Regions from separate parts of the Priestia sp. JV24 genome, predicted to be linked through region 2. Evidence: a T-box and tRNA genes for the amino acid it is inferred to sense, from the RefSeq annotation. Region 2 holds a T-box; the other holds one or more tRNA genes.
The links. The T-box of region 2 lies ahead of thrS (threonine--tRNA ligase). A T-box ahead of a tRNA ligase gene usually reads a tRNA of that ligase, here a tRNA-Thr.
Positions count from the first base shown of each region.

Region 1: it encodes a tRNA-Thr, which carries the amino acid that the T-box ahead of thrS (threonine--tRNA ligase) is inferred to sense. The anticodon was not compared.

Region 1 covers NZ_JAPCIN010000022.1:241,105-251,968, forward strand. Annotated here, with positions in the region: gene OK414_RS20495 (hypothetical protein) at 1-346, opposite strand, end outside; gene OK414_RS20500 (LCP family protein) at 884-1,615, shown strand; gene OK414_RS20505 (hypothetical protein) at 1,830-2,195, shown strand; gene OK414_RS20510 (NAD(P)H-dependent oxidoreductase) at 2,224-2,742, opposite strand; gene OK414_RS20515 (TIGR02206 family membrane protein) at 2,882-3,628, opposite strand; gene OK414_RS20520 (hypothetical protein) at 3,647-3,817, opposite strand; gene OK414_RS20525 (ABC transporter permease/substrate-binding protein) at 3,960-5,483, opposite strand; gene OK414_RS20530 (ABC transporter ATP-binding protein) at 5,483-6,433, opposite strand; tRNA gene OK414_RS20535 (tRNA-Thr) at 6,687-6,759, opposite strand; gene OK414_RS20540 (aromatic ring-hydroxylating oxygenase subunit alpha) at 6,970-8,022, shown strand; gene OK414_RS20545 (DHA2 family efflux MFS transporter permease subunit) at 8,057-9,580, opposite strand; gene OK414_RS20550 (TetR/AcrR family transcriptional regulator) at 9,844-10,746, shown strand; gene OK414_RS20555 (hypothetical protein) at 10,826-10,864, opposite strand, start outside.
Region 2 covers NZ_JAPCIN010000015.1:559,594-570,457, forward strand. Annotated here, with positions in the region: gene OK414_RS12190 (DUF6421 family protein) at 1-571, shown strand, start outside; gene OK414_RS12195 (valine--pyruvate transaminase) at 587-1,888, shown strand; gene OK414_RS12200 ((2Fe-2S) ferredoxin domain-containing protein) at 2,054-2,446, opposite strand; gene rpsN (30S ribosomal protein S14) at 2,540-2,809, opposite strand; gene OK414_RS12210 (cell wall hydrolase) at 3,060-3,518, shown strand; gene OK414_RS12215 (sulfatase-like hydrolase/transferase) at 4,021-5,763, shown strand; T-box leader at 6,154-6,380, shown strand; T-box leader at 6,420-6,648, shown strand; gene thrS (threonine--tRNA ligase) at 6,702-7,919, shown strand; gene OK414_RS12225 (hypothetical protein) at 8,092-8,298, opposite strand; gene OK414_RS12230 (amino acid permease) at 8,683-10,083, shown strand; gene OK414_RS12235 (MFS transporter) at 10,149-10,864, opposite strand, start outside.

The sequences.
Region 1 (10,864 bases), on a different contig from region 2:
GTCCATTTACCGTTAGCAGCTGCTTCGTTCCTTCAAGGACCTGGGACCAGTGATCATCGTATAAAGTAGAAGAATAAAAAATATATCCCTGAGATTTATATAATAAAAGCAGCTGTTCAAAATGATTTTTCACTTGTTCTTTATCAAACAGAATAACAAAATGCTTTCGATAGAAAAAACTTGTAAAAGGCAGAATAGACGATTGATTAAGCTCTTTAATTATTTCAGCACTATCTTTACCTGAAATAATAGCTCCGGTCAATTCCCCCGCGCCATAAGGTTTCCAATGACTTAACGCCGCTTCTGGAATCAGCACAAGGTTCGAAGATGACACATATATACTCATTCGCTTCACTCCTTTTTTCTATATTTAGACCTATATTTGATTCTCCCAAAATGGAGACTTTCCTCTTATTCCATTCTTAAAAGACAGAACTTTTCCCCTAACTATGATAGATTATAACAAAGATTCTTGAAAAAAATAACCTTTATTTCCTCTTTCTTCTATTTGTAAACTTCTCTTATTTTAGCTGTCTTCGCAGATTTACTAGTGAACGTACTTGCTAATCTAATTCCTTAGTGTTAATTTTATTATGTCGTTTTATAATTTTTTGCATAATTGGTTTCAAACAAAAAAGTATTAATATTTTTGAATGCGATGGTGAGACATTTGGAAGAACGTACAGAACGTAAACAACATAAAAGAAAAAAGCAAAGAAAAAAGAAACGCTTTAGAAAGCTACTTCTTTTCTTTCTCATTCTTGTAATCGCCGCTGGTGCGTATGTGTATTATCAATACCAACAAGGGTTAGCAGAAGCAGACGGAGCTTTTGGGAAAGATGGACAATTTGATTTTAATGGTGCAAGTGCCAATTTAGATAGCATGAATGTGCTGCTTCTTGGAATTGACTCTCGAGGTGAAGAACATTCGCGTGCCGATACAATCATGATTGCTCATTATGACAAAGACAGCAATCAGCCTAAACTTGTTTCTTTGATGCGTGATTCATATGTGGATATTCCTGGACATGGCAAAAACAAATTAAATTCAGCCTATGCATTTGGCGGGCCCGAATTAATGCGTAAGACAATTAAAGAAAATTTCGGCGTAGATGTAAACTATTATGCCGTTGTTGATTTTAAAGGCTTTTCTAAAGTTGCCGATACGATTGCCCCTGAGGGAATTACGGTTACCGTGCCGCACGAAATGTCATCAGGAATTGGCATGACGCTAAAACCTGGAAAACAAACTCTTCACGGAGATAAATTACTAGGATACGTGCGATTCCGACATGATAGCCAAAGTGATTTCGGGCGCGTGAAGCGTCAACAAGAAGTGATCGGTAAATTAATGGATGAAGCTCTTCAAGTAAAGACGCTGGCGAAAGCTCCTAAGCTATGGGGCGTCATTGATCCATATGTGGATACAAATATTCCGCCAAAAACATTTATTGTGATAGGAAAAGATTTTTTAGTTGGAAATCAGCCAGATTTAAAATCTCTTCGTTTACCGGTTGAAGGTTCCTATTCAAATGAACGAATATCCGGTATTGGTGCTGTTTTAAGCATCGACCTTGAAGAAAACAAACAAGCGTTACAGTCATTTTTAAATTAGGAAAAGGTGTCCATTGGCGGACACCTTTTTTTATACTATTCAAAAAAACTTCTGTTTTTCCTCCCTATCCTTCAAAAAAATTTGAGCTTCGACAAAAAATGAAGCCATTTTCCAGGAAACAGCTATTTCTTTGAAGTTCTATTTTTCCTGTTACATGCGTATATGAAAAGAGAAGGACTTCTTTTTTATATTTTTGATTCAAGGAGATGAACGTATGAAATTATATGGTTTTCAATCTGAAGAAGAGCGTTCCTTTCTTCATTCTACTTATAAAGTAAACCCATTGCTTTCTCATACTGGAGATGTCAAAATTAGCTTTCTATCTTTTCAAGAAAATGATTATACCCCTCGTCAAGAAGCTACGATTCCACAGCTTCTATTAGTCGTTCACGGGGAAGGCTGGGTAGCTGGGGATAACGGCCTGAAAATTTATATCAAACAAGGTGAATCCGCATTTTGGAGAGCGGGAGAATCATTTGAAGTCGGGAGTCTAACGGCTATGACAGGATTACTCATTGAAGGATTAGATATCGCTCCTCAAAAGCTGCTTACTTCTTTTTCACGAACAAATGTAAATTAAAAAGCCGCGTTAACGCGGCTTTTTTTTATTATCTTAGTAATCGAGCGTAGCTTTCGGCACTATCTTGAATAACTTTGTCACTCAGGTCACCGCCTGCTCCTTGAAATAAAAATGGCGTTTGGAACTTCATACCTGTTAAATTTGCCGTAGCTTGAAACGGAAGAAGCAGATGATTCATTGGGTAACGGTTGTATCCCCCTTCTTGATAAGCTTCCGCAGGGCCTCCTGTCGAAGTAGCTACGACAAACTCTTTTCCCTGAAGTTTAGTACCTTTGCTTCCATAAGCCCATCCGTATGTTAAGACAACATCTTGCCACTCTTTTAAGAGTGCCGGTGAGCTGTACCAGTAAAATGGAAATTGAAAAACAATACGATCGAATTGAACAGCTAACTCCTGCTCTTTTTCTACATCAATTTTGAAATCGGGATAGTTTGCGTATAAATCATGAACGTACACATTCTCTTCTTTTTTTACTCGCTCTGCCCACGCTTTATTAATGCGAGAAGATGCTAAGTTTGGATGCGCTAAAATAACAAGTGTTTTCATTTTGCTACTCTCCTTCTAATGTCTGTGCTTGCTTTGTTTTTTCTATTTTTTACGCTTGCCTCTCACGGCTTGCTCAGTCATTCTTTCCTTTTCCTTCAGCAAATCCAAGTTAGTTTACACTTATAAACTACCAGTATTATCATTCTGCTTCAATAAAATTGACTTTGCTTTTATCACCTTTACTTTTTTTATGTATCCAAAACGGCAGATAAAGGACAAGAAAGCTAAGAATTATCATTCCTTCAATCCATACTAAATACCAAGGATGAGGTCCAAGAACATCCAGCAAGGAAGCGTGTTCTGGCTTTTTCATCATGTATAAATAATTCGCCCCGAGTAAACAATTCATGACATAGATAAAACCTCCGTACAGATTAACAAATACTACGCTTACCCACAAAGAACGAAACGTCGGCTCATATCTGCAAACAGCAATTAGCATACAGCAAGCAAGTACCACACCGCCATGCGATACATAAAACTGCACATAGCGAAACTGGGCATACGCATAGCCGCCAAGGTCTGGGGTAATCATCGCTTGAACAGAGCTGCTGATTCCTGCGAAGTACACAAAATAAAAAAGAAACCTGCTTTTGGTTATCAGCATAACAGCAGCCAGCAGCACGACTATATCACTGAGCTGAAGAGGCAAGGAAGTTTCAGCAGACCACTGATGGCAGCTGATTTCCCAAGCTTGGTAGGCTGTTTCTGAAGCAATTAGAATGAGTGAAAGCAAAATGAACACAAACCTCTTTTTTCGCAGCTGCTTTCGACACAAAAAAATAAATGCTCCTATAATCACGATAATAGCTAAAGTTACAAGATGTTCAACTGAAAAAAGCTGAAAGGAATGTTGTACAGGATGACACGTAAAAAATGAATTCATAAAAGCGCCTCCCTTCCATCAGAAAACAAGTTCGGTACCTTTAGCTTGTTCATAAGACCTCATTTTCATTAATGCTTCTCTCGCATTAAAAGGAGATTGAGACATAACGAAATCACGCCAATCTAAAGACGGACGAATGGTGTAAATAATCGAGTATGGATCACTTCTTGCACCGCAGTTGATTTCCATGCAAGGCTTCGCTTTCCGCGGGAGTCTTCGCGTTGCCCTCCAATCAACTGCTAGAACCAACTAAAATAAAAAGATCCGAACGATTCATCATTCGGATCTTCTTTCAACTAACATACTGTTATCCTAGCTTTTTTCTTCGTTTTTACTCTCTAATTAATCCTTTTTTCACTAAGAATTGATGAGCAACTTCTTCAGCCGTTTTTCCTTTCGCATTTACTTGATAGTTCATTTCACGCATTTCCTCATCACTGATTTTACCGCCCAGTTGATTTAAGATTTTTTTCAGTTCAGGGTGCTCTTTTAGCGTATCTTCACGAAGCACAGGCGCTCCTTGATACGGCGGGAAGAGCTGCTGATCGTCTTTTAAGACTTTCAAACCAAACTGTTTAATTTCAGGGTCCGTTGCGTAAGCATCAAGCATGTTAATATCGCCTTTTTCTACAGCGCGATAGCGAAGCTTCGGCTCCATGGTTTTAATATTCGGGAAGGTAAGGCCATATTCTTTTTGGATGCCTACATAGCCGTCTTCACGATCTTTAAACTCAAGCGTAAATCCTGCTTTTACTTTATCTGTTGCATTTGCCAAATCTGAAATAGTTGTTAGATTATTTTCTTTGGCAAATTCTTTTGTCACGGTCAATGTGTACGTATTATTAAACTTCATTGGATCTAAATAGACAAGACCGAATTTCTTTTGAAACTCTTCTTTTGCCTGCTTGTACACCTCTGTTTCATCTTTGCTGTCCGGCTGTTCCTTTAGATGCGTCACAATGGCTGTACCTGTATATTCAGGGTACAAATCAATTTCCTTGTTACGCAGAGCCTCAAATACAAATACCGTTTTCCCAAGCGACGAACGAAGATTTACTTTCATATCGGTTTGATCTTCAATTAATTCTTTGTACATATTAATTAAAATGTCTTGTTCTGCACCAATTTTCCCTCCGATAACAAGGTCTGGTTTTGTTGCGCTCATCGCTGCAAACGGAGAAACAAGAATGAGTATTAATACGATGATCATAATAAACGAGCGTTTTTTGGACCCTTCTTTAGCTGAGTGTTCAATCGTTCGCAGAATTCCATCAAAAATAAGCGCTAATAATGCTGCTGGAATGGCTCCTAATAAAATCAAACTATTATCGCTTCGGTCAATACCAAGCAAAATTAAGCTTCCGAGTCCGCCCGCTCCGATAAGAGCCACGATTGTCGCTGTGCCAATAATGAGTACCATCGCTGTGCGAATTCCGGCCATAATGACAGGAAGTGCTAGAGGAAGTTCTACTTTAATTAATCGTCTCCACGAGTTCATCCCCATGGCTTTGGATGCTTCAATTAAAGATGGGTCCACTTCTTTAATTCCGGTATATGTATTTCGTACAATAGGAAGAAGCGAATATAAAAACAGTGCAATAACCGCGGGAAAGGTTCCAATTCCGACAAGAGGAATCAGTAACCCTAATAAAGCGAGTGAAGGAATGGTTTGCAGTACGGCTGTTACGCCAATGATTGGTTCAGCAATGCGGTCATGCCTCGTTAAGTACAGTCCGAGCGGCACTGAAATTAATACGGCGATAACAAGAGCTAGTACTGAAATTTGAATGTGTTCAAGAAGAGCTTGAAACAGTGCATCTCCTCGTTGATCTAATAATGTGCTTAGTGCATTCATTACAGCGTGCCTCCTTCTTTCGTTTTATCAGAAAGAAACGCTAATAGAGTTTTGCGCGTTACAACGCCAATACGTTTGCTCCCTTTTTTCACGGCTATTGCTTCATGATCGTAAAGGGCGTCCATTGCCTGCTGAACAGTGGCAGTTGAAGCTAACTCTTCAGTAGGTTCTACGTCCGGCTGTTCACTTTCTTTGACAAACATATCCAATGTCTCAAATAAAGCATTGCCTTGATTTCCAATAAATGTTTTTACAAATTCATTTTTAGGCTTTTGAATGAATTCCTCCGGGGTTCCAACTTGAACAATTTCCCCATCTTTCATCAGGCAGATACGATCTCCAAGCGTCATCGCTTCGCTCATATCGTGCGTAACAAACACAAATGTTTTTTTGATTTTTTCTTTTAAACTAATAACATCTTGCTGAAGCTGTTCGCGGCTTAACGGATCGAGGGCACTAAAGGGTTCGTCCATTAAAATAACGGGGGGATCAGCTGCGAGGGCACGTGCTACACCTACACGTTGCTGCTGGCCACCTGAGAGCTCAGACGGCTTTCGGTTTCGATACTGCTTTGGGTCTAGTCCTACCAAAGTAAGCAGTTCATCAATGCGCGTTTTGATTTTATTTTTCTTCCAATGCTTCATCTCGGGTACAATGGCTATATTTTCAGCAATGGTCATATGGGGAAAAAGAGCAATCTGCTGCAGGACATAACCAATGTTCCAGCGTAGCTTATGTATGTTGTGGTCCGATACGAGCTTATCTTTTATGTATAGTTCTCCTTCGGTAATATCATGAAGACGGTTAATCATTTTTAAGGTGGTTGTTTTCCCACACCCACTCGGACCAATTAAAACGAAAAACTCTCCTTCTTTAATTTCTAGATTAATATTTTTCACGGCGGTCGTACCGTCTGGATATTGCTTTGACACATTCTTAAACGTAATCAAATTATCGTTCACCCTCCCTGTTGAAATTTAACCCCGAGTTTCGTGTACCCAATATTCAGAGGCAATAAACATTCTTTTAAGAATATTTCTAAATATGATTCATAAGACATAGGGAAAAAGATACACATATTTTCTCATAACCTCCTAATAAGGCTATCAAACTGTTAAAGTTTTCACAAGGCGGGAAAGAATAATTTTAAAGCCGACACAAATAAAAAAACCTTCTTTCAACAAAAAAGAAGGTTTTTTAGTATGCTAGCGACAGGGATCGAACCTGCGACCTCTTGCTTACCATGCAAGTGCTCTACCTACTGAGCTACACCAGCGTCTTGGAAAATTATATCACGTTTAAATTCATTTAGGAAGCGCTTTTTTAAATTTTTTTATTGGTATATTCTCTAATTTGCTTCTTCTGAAATTCGCACTTTCTACAAAGTTCCATATTTTATGTTAGAACTCCTTACATAAATTGTGTGAATTTTCTTTTTTTATATTACCCTTAGTAAAAGAGCTTACAAAAGAAGGGAAGAAAATAGATGGAACAACAACCAACCATGACCAAATCAAAAACGGCAACTCCCTACCCAAGAGACTGCACGTTCAGCCTGGAAGATTGGACGACGCTCGCTAAGTATTGGTACCCCGTCGCACGCTGCAGTGATGTAACAGAGAAACCAACGTCCGTAAAACTGCTAGATGTAAATCTAGTTCTATACCGTACCACACACAAAGTAGTAGCGGCTCGTGATTTATGCGTTCACCGAGGCACCCCCCTTAGTATGGGCTGGGTGGAAGATGATGAAATTGTCTGTCCTTACCACGGCTTCCGCTATGCAACGGACGGCGCATGCACGTCGATTCCAGCTCACCCTGATGCCAACATTTCTCCCCGCCTGTGTATGGCTGTCTATCCAGTTATTGAACGATTTGGATTAGTGTGGACTTCCCTGACAGGTGAACAAGATAACCTGCCTTACTTCGATGCGTGGGAGGCCCCTGATTTTCAGCAAATTGTTTGTCCCAGCTTTGATATCATGGGTTCGGCTGGTCGTCAAATGGAAGGCTTTTTAGACGTAGCTCATTTTGCTTGGGTGCACACGGACACATTTGGTGATCGAAACAACGCCTTTGTGCCTAAATATAAAGTAAGCGATACAGATTATGGGCTTCATGTAGAATATACGAGCACCGTGAGCAATTATTCCAAAGAACAGCAGCATTTAAATCCACCTGATTTTAAATGGCTTCGCGTCTTTGATGTTTATCCGCCGTTTACAGCTACGCTAAAAGTATACTTCCCAGAAGGCGCAGAGCTGTGGATTATGAATGCAGTCTCTCCTATTTCAGCCCGCGAAACACGTTTATTCGCACCAATCGCTCGAAACTTTGACAAAGATTCTCCCGTTGAAGGTGTGTATGACTTTAACCTTCGCGTCTTTGACGAAGACCGTGAAATGGTTGAAAACCAAAAGCCTGAAGACTTGCCTTTAGACCTGCAGATGGAAGCGCATATTATGGCTGATCAAACGTCCATCGGCTACCGGAAATTATTAAAGAAAATGGGCTTAAGCTTTAGATATACAAGCTAAAGAAATCCCCGCTGTCTCAGCGGGGATTTCTTTTTTATTTAGCAAACTGCTCGCGTCCTGCTTTTTCCTTTATCACTTCATCTTCACTTGCCGGCGTGGCGCGTTTCATAAACACTGAAAGAATTAAGGCAACCACCACTAGTACTACTGAGACGGCAAACGCATCGTTAATTCCTTGTACCATTGCCTGCATCCCAATTTGTTCTTTCATTTGAGCTGCCCCGGCTGCCGTTGCATTCGCTGCTCCTGCTCCGCTCATTGCATCTTGAGCAAGCTCTTTTGCGTGCGTAGCTGTACGATTTGACATCACCGTTACTAAAAGAGCCGAACCAATAGCTCCCGATACTTGTTGAAGCGTGTTATTCATCGCAGTACCATGCGGATTAAAGCGCTGCGGCAGCTGATTTAATCCGTTTGTCATAACTGGCATCATCACCATAGACATTCCGAACATGCGAAGCGTGTAAAGCGTAATGAGCGTTGTATATGTCGTATCAAGCTCTAAGTTACTGAAGAAATACGTCGTGACGGCTGTAATCGTTAGACCCGTTACAGCCAGTGCACGCGCTCCGAATTTATCAAATAATTTTCCGGTAATCGGAGACATCACACCCATTAGCAGCGCACCCGGAAGCATTAGTAATCCTGAGTGAAGCGGAGAAATGCCTCGTACCGTTTGAACATAAATTGGCATTAACAGCATGGCTGAGAATAACGCCATTGTGATTACCATTGAAATCGTTGACGATAAAGCAAACATTGGATATTTAAAAATACGGAATTCAAGCATAGGTGTTTTTAGCTTGAACTGACGCGTAATAAATAAAATCAGCGCCACAGCTCCTACGATAATGGTGCCGTATACTTCCACAGAATCCCAGCCTTTATCTCCTGCTGAGCTAAATCCGTATAGAAGTCCTCCAAATCCAATTGTAGATAACAAAAGAGATAAAAAATCCAAATTGATTTCCACTTTTTCTTTTTTGTCTTTTAATAGGAAGAAAGCACCTATTAATACAATTGCCGCGATTGGCGTAACAAGGTGGAACAGCATTCTCCACTCATAGTGTTCAATCAGCCACCCTGATAAGGTAGGACCAATTGCCGGAGCAAAAATCATAACTAAACCGAAGATCCCCATCGCAGCTCCGCGTTTTTCTAATGGGAAACTTGTGAGCAATACGTTCATTAAAAGCGGCATCATAATGGCTGCGCCTGATGCTTGAATAATACGAGCGGTTAACAAGACCGAAAATACGGACGAAGCACCGGCAAGTATTGTTCCTGCTGTAAATAAAGTCATAGCCGTTAAAAATAAGCCTCTGACAGAATAACGCTGAATTAAAAAAGCGGTAGTTGGAATCATAATACCATTTACTAACATATAACCAGTAGAAAGCCACTGGACAGTTGACGTTGTCACATCTAAGTCTTTCATAATAGACGGCAGCGCCACGTTTAATAACGTTTCATTCAACAATGAGATAAAAGCGCCAATTAACAAAATAGCAATTATGCCATAAGGCGGCTTTTCCATTTGATTTATCGATTGACTCATTATTGTACCTCCTTATACTTTAAGTTCATTTTTTAGACACACGTTCTACATAGAGTATATTATACTGTGAGTTCAATTTATGCAAGCGAAAAATCTTGCGTTCATGTCCTTTATTTTATCGACTTTTTTAGTCCTTTAATCCTTTTATCTCAATACATTGTCGTGATATCGCCTTTTTTTTGAAAAGAACATTTGTGTAAACGCTTTAAATCATGTATCATAAAGTTGGACCATGAGTCTAATTTTATATTTAGGTGATAATAATGAACAACCGAAAACAGCAAGTTGTAAAAAATGCACACCATCTCTTCGTTGAAAAAGGATTTCAAGCTACATCTATTCAAGACATCATTGATTATAGCGGCATTTCAAAAGGAACATTCTACAACTATTTTTCTTCAAAAAATGAATTATTAATCGCTGTTTTTACCTGGCTTCATACAACAATTGAACAAGAGCGAAATCAGCTGCTGGTTGGTAAAAGCCTGACCGATGTAGATGTGTTTGTTAAACAGATTGATGCACAGATGAAAAACCATCATAAACATAAATTTTTTACATTACTTGAAGAAGTATTTGTTTCCAATGATCCCGATTTAAAAGCATACATAAAAAACACCCAGTTTATTGAAGTAAACTGGGTTTACAAACGGTTCATTGATTTATTTGGACAAGAAAAGAAACCGTACCTGCTAGATTGTGCAATTATGTTTCTTGGCATGCTTCATCGCAACTTTCACTATAATTTTATGGTTAACGGCACAAATACTGACCCCCATGAGATCATAAGCTACAGTGTCAAGCGCCTGCTTCCTCTTGTAGAGGAAGTAGCAAATTCAGGAGACATTTTGCTCGATCCGCAAACGATTAAAGAATGGCTTCCATCTTGCCCGAATACTAAACATCAAATAGAACAGGACATTTCTGCAGCACTTATCGATTTAAAAAAACAGTTGCACAAACAATTTACGGATGAATTCGAACGTCAAAAATGCACAGAGCTTATTAGTTTTATTGAAGAAGAGCTGTTTAAACAGCCAAATCCCCGCAAGTTTGTTGTGGATAGTGCTCTTCATTCGTTAAAGCAGCTGTCTGTTAACAACAGTAAAACGACCCTAGAGGAACTGCAAACGATGATTGATCAGTATGTGAGTGAACGTCATTAAAAAGAGATTAAGACGTAACTAAATCCATCCAATTTAAAGACGAATAAATTGAATAAAGGAGTTAGTATAAGATTACTTGTTACACCGCTGTTGATTTCCGTACAAGACTTGGCTTTCT
Region 2 (10,864 bases):
AGACACTTATCAGGCAAGGGTAATCTGGGGATATCTGCATGATTATTACCATCACTGCGGAAATAAACCTTTTGACCAACATATACAGGCGAAAATGAATTTTTTTGCAGGCATACTAGAAGAAGTTAAAGTAGATTGCCAGACGGTGCTGACTCTTCATAAAAGAAAATATCCTTTTTGGGAAGAGATAACGGAATTTGTTCTCTTTGAACGACTTTTAAGATACCCTAGTCAGCATAATGCACCCCGAAACTTTGATTCTGGAACAGGTTTTTTTCTTTTTAGCTGGCTAGTTGCAAATGGGCGTTCAATATCCCGAAAAGGAGACCATGCTTATTTAGATTTAGACCTATGCTTAAAAGAACTGGATCTTTTGGTAAAAGAAATTGAAGAACTTGAAACGATTCAAAGGGACCTTGACTATAAAGAAGAAGCTGAACATTATGTTCGAAAATACTTATTACCTAGTGAGAACGATGATAAATTTATTATCCCGGACAATTACTTTATTAATCAGCAAAATAAAAAGATTGAAGTCCCATACTTACTATTCGATGACCATAATCTTTAAGGAGAAGGTGCACTAGTGACTGCTTTGCATTTGAGTAAAATAGGAAACAAAATGACTAATAAAGTAGGCGTTCGCGCTATTATGCATGACATCCAAGAGGTGCTCAATTCCGATCTCAATCAATATGTGAATTTAAGTGCTGGCAACCCCGCCATCCTCCCTCAAGTTTATGAAATGTGGGAAGAAGCTTTAAGAGATATTGTGAACGACAAACAATTAAAAAATTTGATTAGCCAATATGGTTCTAGCTACGGTACGCATGAATTAATTGATTGCATAAGAGAATACTTCTTTACGAATTATCGTATTAAACTGGACAGAGAACAAGTCTTGATCACGTCGGGAAGTCAAAATCTCTTTTTTTTAGCTTTAAATTCGTTTTGCGGTACAAGTAAAGAAGGAAGAGTAAAAAAAGCATTAATACCTATGCTGCCAGATTACGCTGGGTATAGTGGAGTCGCACTCGAGGAAAGTGTAATAGAAGGAATTCCTCCTATCCTTTCAAAGCTTGATCATCATACGTTTCGTTATGAATTTAACAAACAAGCATTTAAAGATAAAATAGCTCAGGACCCAGACATCGGAGCTGTTGTATTATCAAGACCTAATAATCCAAGCGGCAACATCCTTTCCGAAGAAGCCGTACAGCTTATATCCCAAGTTTGCAAGAACTATCACATTCCATTGCTAATTGATTCAGCTTACGCACCGCCTTTTCCTGCTATTAATTTTATTAAAATGGATCCAATCATACATGATAATATCATTCACTGTATGAGTCTTTCTAAAGCCGGATTGCCTGGAGAGAGAATAGGAATTGCTATAGGAAAAAGTGACTTCATAAAAGTAATGGAAGCATTTCAATCAAATATGTTGATTCACTCCTCTAGGCTAGGGCAAAGAATGGTGGTTAACACCTTAAAAAGCGGGAAGTTACCTGAAGTTTCAGCTAACTATATAAGAACTCATTATAAACAAAAACATGACTATTTAAAAAACCTTTTAACTACATGTATGCCGGATGATATTCCTTGGTATTTGCACAAAGCGGAAGGTTCGTTATTTGGCTGGCTTTGGTTAGAAGGTTTGCCTTTCAGTGATAGCGATCTATACAATAAATTAAAAGCAGAAAACTTGATTGTAGTACCAGGCGGCTCATTCTTTCACGGCAGCCAATCTTCTTCTCACAACCGGGAGTGTATTCGTATAAGTCTTACTGCTACAGATGAGGAGTTAAAGAAAGGAATCCACATTCTTTCATCAGTAGTTAAGAAAATATACAGTTCAAATACCATACTTGAAACAGGGAAAATATAATTTCTTAAATATTTAAAGATGACAAGAGCCGCCCTGTTCACCAGAAGCGGCTTTTGGTGTTTAGATTAAGTAACAGGTGAATCAGAGAGAACAAATAGATATTTTTAATGATGTTTCTCTGTTCGTTGGTTAATCTTACAAGGGCTATGTTCTCGCTGTTGTAAATTAAAGTTTTTTAGACACTTTGATGACGGTTTCTTTTTCTTTTGAGATACCTTTCACAGTACCTTCTGTTCGCTGAAAGCCTTCTTCGCAAAAAGTATGGCTTATTTTTTCCACAAAAGGCTGATCCTTCTTTAATGAGTTAATAAGCTCTTGTGAATCCTGAGGTTTCACATCTTTATACCAAATACCGTCTGGATAGGAAATGACGACGCATTTATCGTGGCATCTACCATTACATCGAGTGCGAGTAGTGTGTATGTATGGATCTAATTCTTGATTGGCTATCTCACTTCGAATCGCCTGTGTAACTTCTTCGGCTCCAAACCGATTGCAGCTGCTTCCATTGCAAATGAGAACGTGATGTTTCGTTGTATCTAAGTTCCATGTTGCCATATTAATTCCTCCTACTAAAAGTAATGATTACGATTTACAGAGCATGTTCCTTCTTTTTTTAGCCAAAAAGGCTGCCTTTATTTAATTAGAAATTTACCAGCTTGATTTTTTCACTCCAGGAAGCTGTCCCTTGTGAGCTAACTCTCTAAAAGCAATTCGAGAAAGTTTAAACTTACGCAAATATCCGCGAGGCCTTCCCGTTACCTCACAGCGGTTATGCAGGCGAGTAGGCGAAGAATCTCTCGGGAGTTTTTGTAGTTCATCATAATTTCCTTGTTCCTTTAACTGTTTTCTTAACTCAGCGTATTTTTCAACAAGTGCCTGTCGCTTCTTTTCCTTTGCGATCTTTGATTTTTTAGCCAAATAATCAATCCTTTCTTAAAATCTTTTTTATAAATCGTAATCATTATTATTTGTATTATTACATCATAAACCACTAAAGAATGAAAGGCAACTCATATTTAATCAGTAAAGTTATATTTTTATATGCTAAAAAAAATACGATAATATACAATTTCTTTTGGAACTGGATAATTTTTTGCAATGAAAGACTCTTATCTTTCTGCTAGCATATGAACCACGTCAAGAAATAGCAAGGAGGCTTTTTATTTTTATGATAAAGAAACTAGTAATCGCTATAGCAATGCTTATCCCAAGTTTTGGTGCAGGTTACTCAGCATTTGCTGCAGCGCCCGCTCATGAACAGCACGTTCAAGTAAATAAAAATGATAAAGAATTATTAGCTCGTCTCGTATCAGCCGAAGCCAAAGGAGAGCCTTATGCAGGCAAAGTAGCCGTGGCGACAGTTGTATTAAATAGAGTCGACAGCAGCAAATTCCCAGACACTGTAAAAGGTGTTATTTATCAAAAAGGTCAGTATAGTCCGGTCAGCAACGGTCAAATTAATAAACCTGCAGACAAAGATTCAAAAAAAGCTGTAGAAGAAGCAATTAACTTCCAAGGTCAAGGAAAAGGTTCATTATTCTTCTTTAATCCTGATAAAACGGGAGATCAATGGCTGCGCCAAAAACAAGAAACAATTAAAATAGGAAATCATGTATTTGCAAAATAATGAAAAAGCTAATAGCTGCGCGCTGCTATTAGCTTTTTCAGTTATGTACATAAAATAAACAGTAGAACAACCTTCAAAATTAGAATTTCGTGGTGAAATATAAAAAGTCATTCATAATTAAAAATATGAGGTGATAACGTGAAAGAGAATATGATGTTTGCTTGGATAGCTTCATGGTTAGCTCTTGCTGGTCAGCTCGTTTTTTTATGGGAATAGCGCTTTTTACAGGGGATTGGCGCTACATGATGTGGAGTTTTATGATAAGTATAATTGTAGGTATACCTAGTATCATTGGCACCTATAAACGAAATCAGCAGCTAAAAGCTTACAAAAAATAAGGAATATCGTGTTGAAACGAGTTATGAAAGACTTAGAGAAATCCTCCAAGTCTTTTTTTGTTTGGGTATAAAAAGACATGAACTGTACTCCGTTCTTCTAAAAAAAGTGCTTTTTACATAGTTTATCAATACAGAAAATTTGATAAACACGCGGAGGAGTAAACATGCAGAAACAGCCTAATTTTTTGTTGATTATCGTGGACGAGGAGCGATTTCCACCCTTATATGAAAGTAAAGAACTAAAAAAGTGGAGAAAAAAGCATTTAAAAGCACATAAATTTTTAAAACAGCATGGAATGGAGTTTACTCGTCATTACGTCGGTTCTACAGCTTGTTCACCAAGTCGAGCTACATTGTTTACAGGACAATACCCTTCCTTGCATGGAGTTACGCAAACGCAAGGTATCGCAAAGAAGTCACAAGATCCTGATATGTTTTGGCTGCAGCCTAATACCGTCCCGACGATGGGAGAGTATTTTAAGAAGGCTGGGTATCAAACCTTTTATAAAGGAAAATGGCATATTTCTGATGAGAACATCTTAATTCCAGGAACACATAACGTTTTTTCTAGCTATCAGATGCAAACAGGAATACCGGATCCAGAGAAAGAATGCCTCTATCAACGGGCTAATAAGCTTGAAAAGTTTGGTTTTTCAGGGTGGATTGGTCCGGAACCGGAAGGGAGAAATCCGCGCAATTCTGGTTCATCTGCGGCCATTGGAGTGAGCGGACGAGACGAAATATATGCAGAGGAAATCATAGAGCTTATTCAACGATTAGAACATCAAGCGCCTGCGCAGCCTTGGCTCATGGTAGCTTCATTTGTGAACCCGCATGACATTGCGCTGTTCGGAGCGATTACCAAACACCTTCCTATGTTTCAGTTTTCTATTGATGAGACGATTCCAAACATCGATCCGCCACCTACCATTAGAGAACCTTTACAAACAAAGCCTAGCGCTCAAAGCAGCTATAAATATATCTATCCAAAAGCGCTGCAGCCAACCCCAAATTCTAGCTTCTACCGGCGCTTGTATTATCAGCTGCAAAAAAATGTTGATAAACAAATTTTAAAAGTTCTTCGGACCATGGAACAATCTTCGTTCTATGAAAATACAATTATTATTTTTACGTCTGATCACGGTGATTTGCTTGGAGCTCACGGGGGACTACATCAAAAATGGTACAACATGTATGAAGAATCTATTCACGTTCCGCTTCTCATTCATAACAAGCGTTTGTTTCCTAGTTATCAACGTACAGACACACTGACTAGCCACCTTGACTTGATCCCGACAATGCTTAGTTTAGCTAATATAGATGCTTCTGCTATTCAAAAGCAATTACAAAAAAGTCATACGGAAGTACATCCATTTGTTGGGCGAGACCTGTCAGGTATACTTCGAGGAGAAACGTGTGCTGAGCAAGAGGAAACAGCGATTTTCTTCATGACAGATGATGACCCGACAAAAGGACTTCACCAAACAAATTTTTTAGGAGAAAGCTACCCGTCAGTTGTTCAGCCTAATCACATTCAAGCGGTCATTGTCGAGTTTTCGTCAGCGGCAGGAAAGGAAATTTGGAAATACGCTCGCTATCATGATAATCTGCAATTTTGGTCAGCAGATGACGAAAAAGATGAATTTATTCACGGAGAGCAATATGAAGGTTACCCTGTGAGTTTTGCTACCCTTAAAACAAATCGTGTTCCTGATCAAATTGAAATGTACAATTTGACCAAGGATCCGTTAGAAACAGTAAATCTGGCTCACCTGTATTTTTCGACAAATGAAACAAGGAAAATTCAGCGGCAGCTTGACGTTATTCTTAAAGAACAAGTCAGGAAAAAACGGATTTTTCCCCAAAGTGAAAGCATGCATGATGAGCTTCCGTCTACAGATAGATAAAAAATAGTTTCTACGGATTGAAGTCAAACATTTGCGTGAGCATAAAAAGGTGTATTTAATATTTTAATATATAAATAAAAAAACCTGATGATGCTTGTGATATGTTACTTGTTCTGGTTTGGGATAGTATTGGTTTCACTTCGTTAATTCCGCTTAGATAAACCAAATAAGGACTTATAGCATCTTTCTTTTTCGCCTTTATTGCTATAAAAATAAGAATGAAATGTAGTCGTTAATAGTATAATAAAAACTTTTTAAGTCCGTATATTCTTAAGTAACTTTTCAAAAATTCAAGCATAAAGTAATTCTATACCATTAAAAAATAAAAAATTACTTCTTGACTTTTGTTAAATTTATACACTATAATCGCTTTTAACAACTAATAAACAGTATTTGGCAATGAAAAGGACATGAATTAGATGCTGTTTTCTTCGCAGAGAATAGGGTCACTGGCTGAGAGCCCTTAAGAAATCATCTGATTTACCACCTTAGAGCTATTGCAGGGAACGTGCATAACTGAAACTGCAATCGGTAAAACCGTTATCTTTTTTGAGCGTAAAATACGTATAGGTATTTTACGGAATTAGGGTGGTACCACGGCCGCATTCGTCCCTTCACTAGGGATGAGTGCGGCTTTTTATGTAGAAAAAATGAATATACAAGCAATGAAAAGGACATGAATCATTTTTGGATTTTCTTTACAGAGAATAGGGTCACTGGCTGAGAGCCCTTAGAAAACAAAATGAATTTACCACCTTGGAGCTGCGGCGGGGAATGTGTATACACTGAAACCGCAACCGGTAAAACCGTTATCTTTTTAAGCGTAAAATACGTATGAGTATTTTACGGAATTAGGGTGGTACCACGGCCGCATTCGTCCCTTTACTAGGGATGAGTGCGGTTTTTTTGTTGAATAAAAATATATTGGAGGAATGAACATGTCAAAACAAGTGGAAGCAGAAAAGCGAAATCATCAAAAGTTAGGTCAAGAACTGGAGCTGTTTATGTCGATGGAAGAAGCTCCTGGTATGCCATTTTTCTTACCTAACGGAATGATTATTCGAAATGAGTTAGAAAATTATTGGAAACAAAAGCATTATAAAGCAGGCTATCAAGAAATAAAAACACCCATCATGATGAAACAGGAGCTCTGGGAACAATCAGGGCACTGGGAGCATTATCATGAGAATATGTATTTTTCAAATGTTGACAAACAAAACTATGCGATTAAACCGATGAATTGTCCGGGAGCCATTTTATTGTTTAACAGCAAGCGAAGAAGCTACCGAGAACTTCCGATTCGATACGCAGAGCTTGGATTAGTTCATCGTCACGAGCTTTCTGGGTCTTTAAACGGATTGCTAAGAGTCCGTTCATTTACACAGGACGACGCTCATTTATTCGTAGAACTCAGTCAGATTGAAGCTGAGATTAGCCGCATTCTAGCGTTTATCCATGACTTTTACTCACATTTTGGCTTCGATTACAAAGTAGAGCTATCCACACGACCTGAAAAATTCATGGGAGATATTGAAACATGGAACCAAGCAGAAAAGTCGCTTCAATCTGTGTTAAGTGAAAAAGGCTTAGACTATCAGGTGAATGAAGGAGATGGAGCTTTTTATGGGCCGAAAATTGATTTTCATATTTTAGATTCCTTAGGTCGAAGCTGGCAGTGCGGAACAGTTCAGCTTGATTTCTTAATGCCGGAGAAGTTTGACTGTATGTATATTGGAGAAGACAATAAACCTCATCGCCCCGTAATGATTCACCGCGCTATATACGGTTCCGTTGAGCGATTTATGGCCATCTTGATTGAACATTACGAAGGCCAATTTCCTCTTTGGTTAGCTCCTGTTCAACTCAAACTATTGCCTATTGCACCGCCACACGTGGAATATGCATATAAAGTGAAACACGAGCTGGAGTTAAAAGGGTATCGTGTTGAAGTAGACGATCGCATTGAAAAAATAGGGCTGAAAATTCGAGAAGCAGAAATGCTGAAAGTTCCTTATATGGCTGTGATAGGAGATAAAGAAGTGGAAAATGAATCGCTTGCTATGCGAAAGCACGGGAAGAAAAATATAGGAACAGTAAGTGTGGAAGAGGCAGCTGTACACTTGAATAAAGAAAAGAATTCAAACAGAGTTTGTTGAAGCTATTTACCTTACTAAATAGAAAAATCTGATTTTTTAAGTCAGATAGTGATTCCCTTCATTTTGTCTCACACCAAAATGAAGGGAATATTGAACTAGAAGGGTATAAGATAATATATATCAGCAGTATAACTTTTGCCTTAGACAAACGCCGGTATTTTATAAAAAAAATTTATCTTATTCCATTCGAATCGTTTGTACGGGATGAAGCTGAAGCCTCACCTGATGGTTTGTTCATGTTTTGCTGATCTCGCTTCTTTTTAGAAGGAGAGTAAAAAAGAAATTTAAACATAAAGTATACTCCTAATGCTAGTAAGATACAGCCAATAAGTAAGTTAATCATCTTTCTCCGCCCTTCATACACTTCAGTTTTCATCATTATAACACCCGGTAAGATAAAACATTCATCGTTCTGTAAATAATCTCTATGTCAGGAATTTATATCTGAAGATAGTTAGTAAAAAAGTTATCTAAAAACATATAAAGTAATTTTTTAGAATATTATTTTTATTCAAATTTATTATACATAAGCACAATGATAACCTCTTTATTTAGTTTATAAATCCAAAATAGAGCGATACTAAGAAATCGCTTACAAAAACTCTTGAAATATATATAATGATATTAGTATACTAATAGACAAGTTAGTAATTATTTCTATATAATTACTTCTGTATCTGAAGTGAAAACGCGCAGCCAAATGGGAAAAGACGTTATTTTCAAGTTTTTAATGGATGAGTGGCAACAGAGAGGAGAGAGTGCAATGGGAAAACTATTTAAAAAGAAGTCAATCGAGCAATTATTAGAACAAAGTCAAAACAAATCTCTAGTCAAAACATTAGGAGCATTCGATTTGACTCTTCTTGGTATTGGAGCCGTAATCGGAACGGGGGTTTTAGTATTAACAGGCTTAGTAGCTGCTAACGATGCTGGACCAGCCGTTATTTTTTCTTTTATATTGGCTTCTATTGTATGCGGTTTTGCAGCGCTGTGCTATGCAGAATTTGCTTCAACTATACCTGTATCTGGGAGCGTTTACACCTATACATATGCAACCATCGGCGAAGTGGTAGCGCACTTAATGGGATGGACGTTGCTTTCTGTCTATTTGTTAACAATGTCAGCAGTAGCAAACGGATGGTCTTCTTATTTTAACAACTTTTTAGAAGGCTTTGGTTTTTCGCTGCCAAAAGAATTGATTACGATCCCTGCAAATGGAGGTCTAGTGAACCTTCCTGCTATTTGTATTACGCTTCTTATTACATGGCTGCTTTCAAGAGGAACAAAAGAAAGTAAAAAAGTGAATAACTTTATGGTGCTTGTTAAATTGTTTATTATCCTTCTTTTTATTATTGTAGGAGCTTTTTATGTAAAACCGTCTAATTGGACACCTTTTATGCCTTATGGAATTGAAGGTGTTGTGACAGGGGGCGCGGCCGTATTTTTTGCTTTCTTAGGTTTTGATGCCTTATCTACATCAGCAGAAGAAGTAAAGAATCCGCAGCGCAATTTGCCCATTGGAATTATTAGTTCACTTGTGATCTGCACGATTATTTATGTAGCAGTATGCCTTGTTATGACTGGAGTTGTTTCGTACAAGGAATTGAATGTTCCAGAAGCAATGGCCTATGTTCTCCATTCAGTAGGACAAAATGCAGTGGCAGGAGTTATTGCTGCAGGAGCCGTCATTGGAATCATGGCTGTTATTTTCGCCTACATTTATGCAGCAACACGCATTTTATTCTCAATGAGCCGCGACGGCTTGCTGCCAAAAGCATTTGCTAAAACAAATGAGAAAACGGGAGTTCCGACTCTTTCTACTTGGCTAGTAGGGATTATCGGAGCGTTAATTTCAGGATTTATTGATCTAAAAGAACTTGCGAATTTAGCAAATATCGGAGCTCTTTTAACTTTCGGCATGGTGGGCGTCAGCATTATCATCTTACGTAAAACGCACCCAACTTTAAAACGTGGATTTACAATGCCGTTTGTACCTGTTTTACCAATTTTATCTGTATTATCTTGTTTATTTTTAATGATTAATCTTCCTAAAACAACATGGCTGTATTTTAGCATATGGATTGTGCTTGGTATAGTTGTATATGTCGGTTATTCTCGTAAACACAGTCGATTAACAAGTAAAGAAATGAAAAAAGTGAGTTAAAAGTAAAAAAAGAGCCTTTCAGCAAAGAAAGGCTCTTTTTTACTTATTGTTCGGTTGTTAGACAGTTAGAACGATTGTTCACTATGTTTTTTGCGTGTCTCCACAATAAAAAGACAAGTGCTGATAATAAAAGCCGTTCCTACAAAAATGGCGCCAACCCAAGGAAGTGAAGTAAGTCCCACATGATTAATAATTACGCCTCCGAAAAAGGCGCCAAAAGCATTTCCTAAGTTAGCAAACGAGTGATTCGAAGTAGAAGCTAAAGCAGGTGCTTCCTGTGCTAAGTTCATAATTTTCACTTGAATACCAGGCATTACAGCAAATGCTGCTGCTCCCCAGAAAAACAGCGTGATAATAGCTGCTGTTGGGCTTTTGGCAGTAAACGTAAAAATAGTCAGCACAATACAAAGAAAAGCAAATATACCTACAACCGAAGGCATTAACTTCCAGTCTGCTAGCTTGCCTCCAACAACGTTTCCGAGCGTAACGCCGCATCCATATAATACAAGTATCCACGTAACGCTATGTTCACTTACTCCTGTAACGTCTTCAAGAAGCGGTGTAATGTACGTAAATACAGTAAATAAACTGCCGCATCCTATTGCGCTTAAAAGAAGCATCACAAGAAGTTTTGGTTGAGTAAAAGCAGCAAACTGCTGTTTTAGACCCGTTAATTTGTCTTGACCAAGCTTTGGGATAAACAGAATAATACCAATAAATGCAATAATCCCCATGATCGTAATAGCTCCAAACGAAGCTCTCCAGCCTAAGTGTTGCCCAA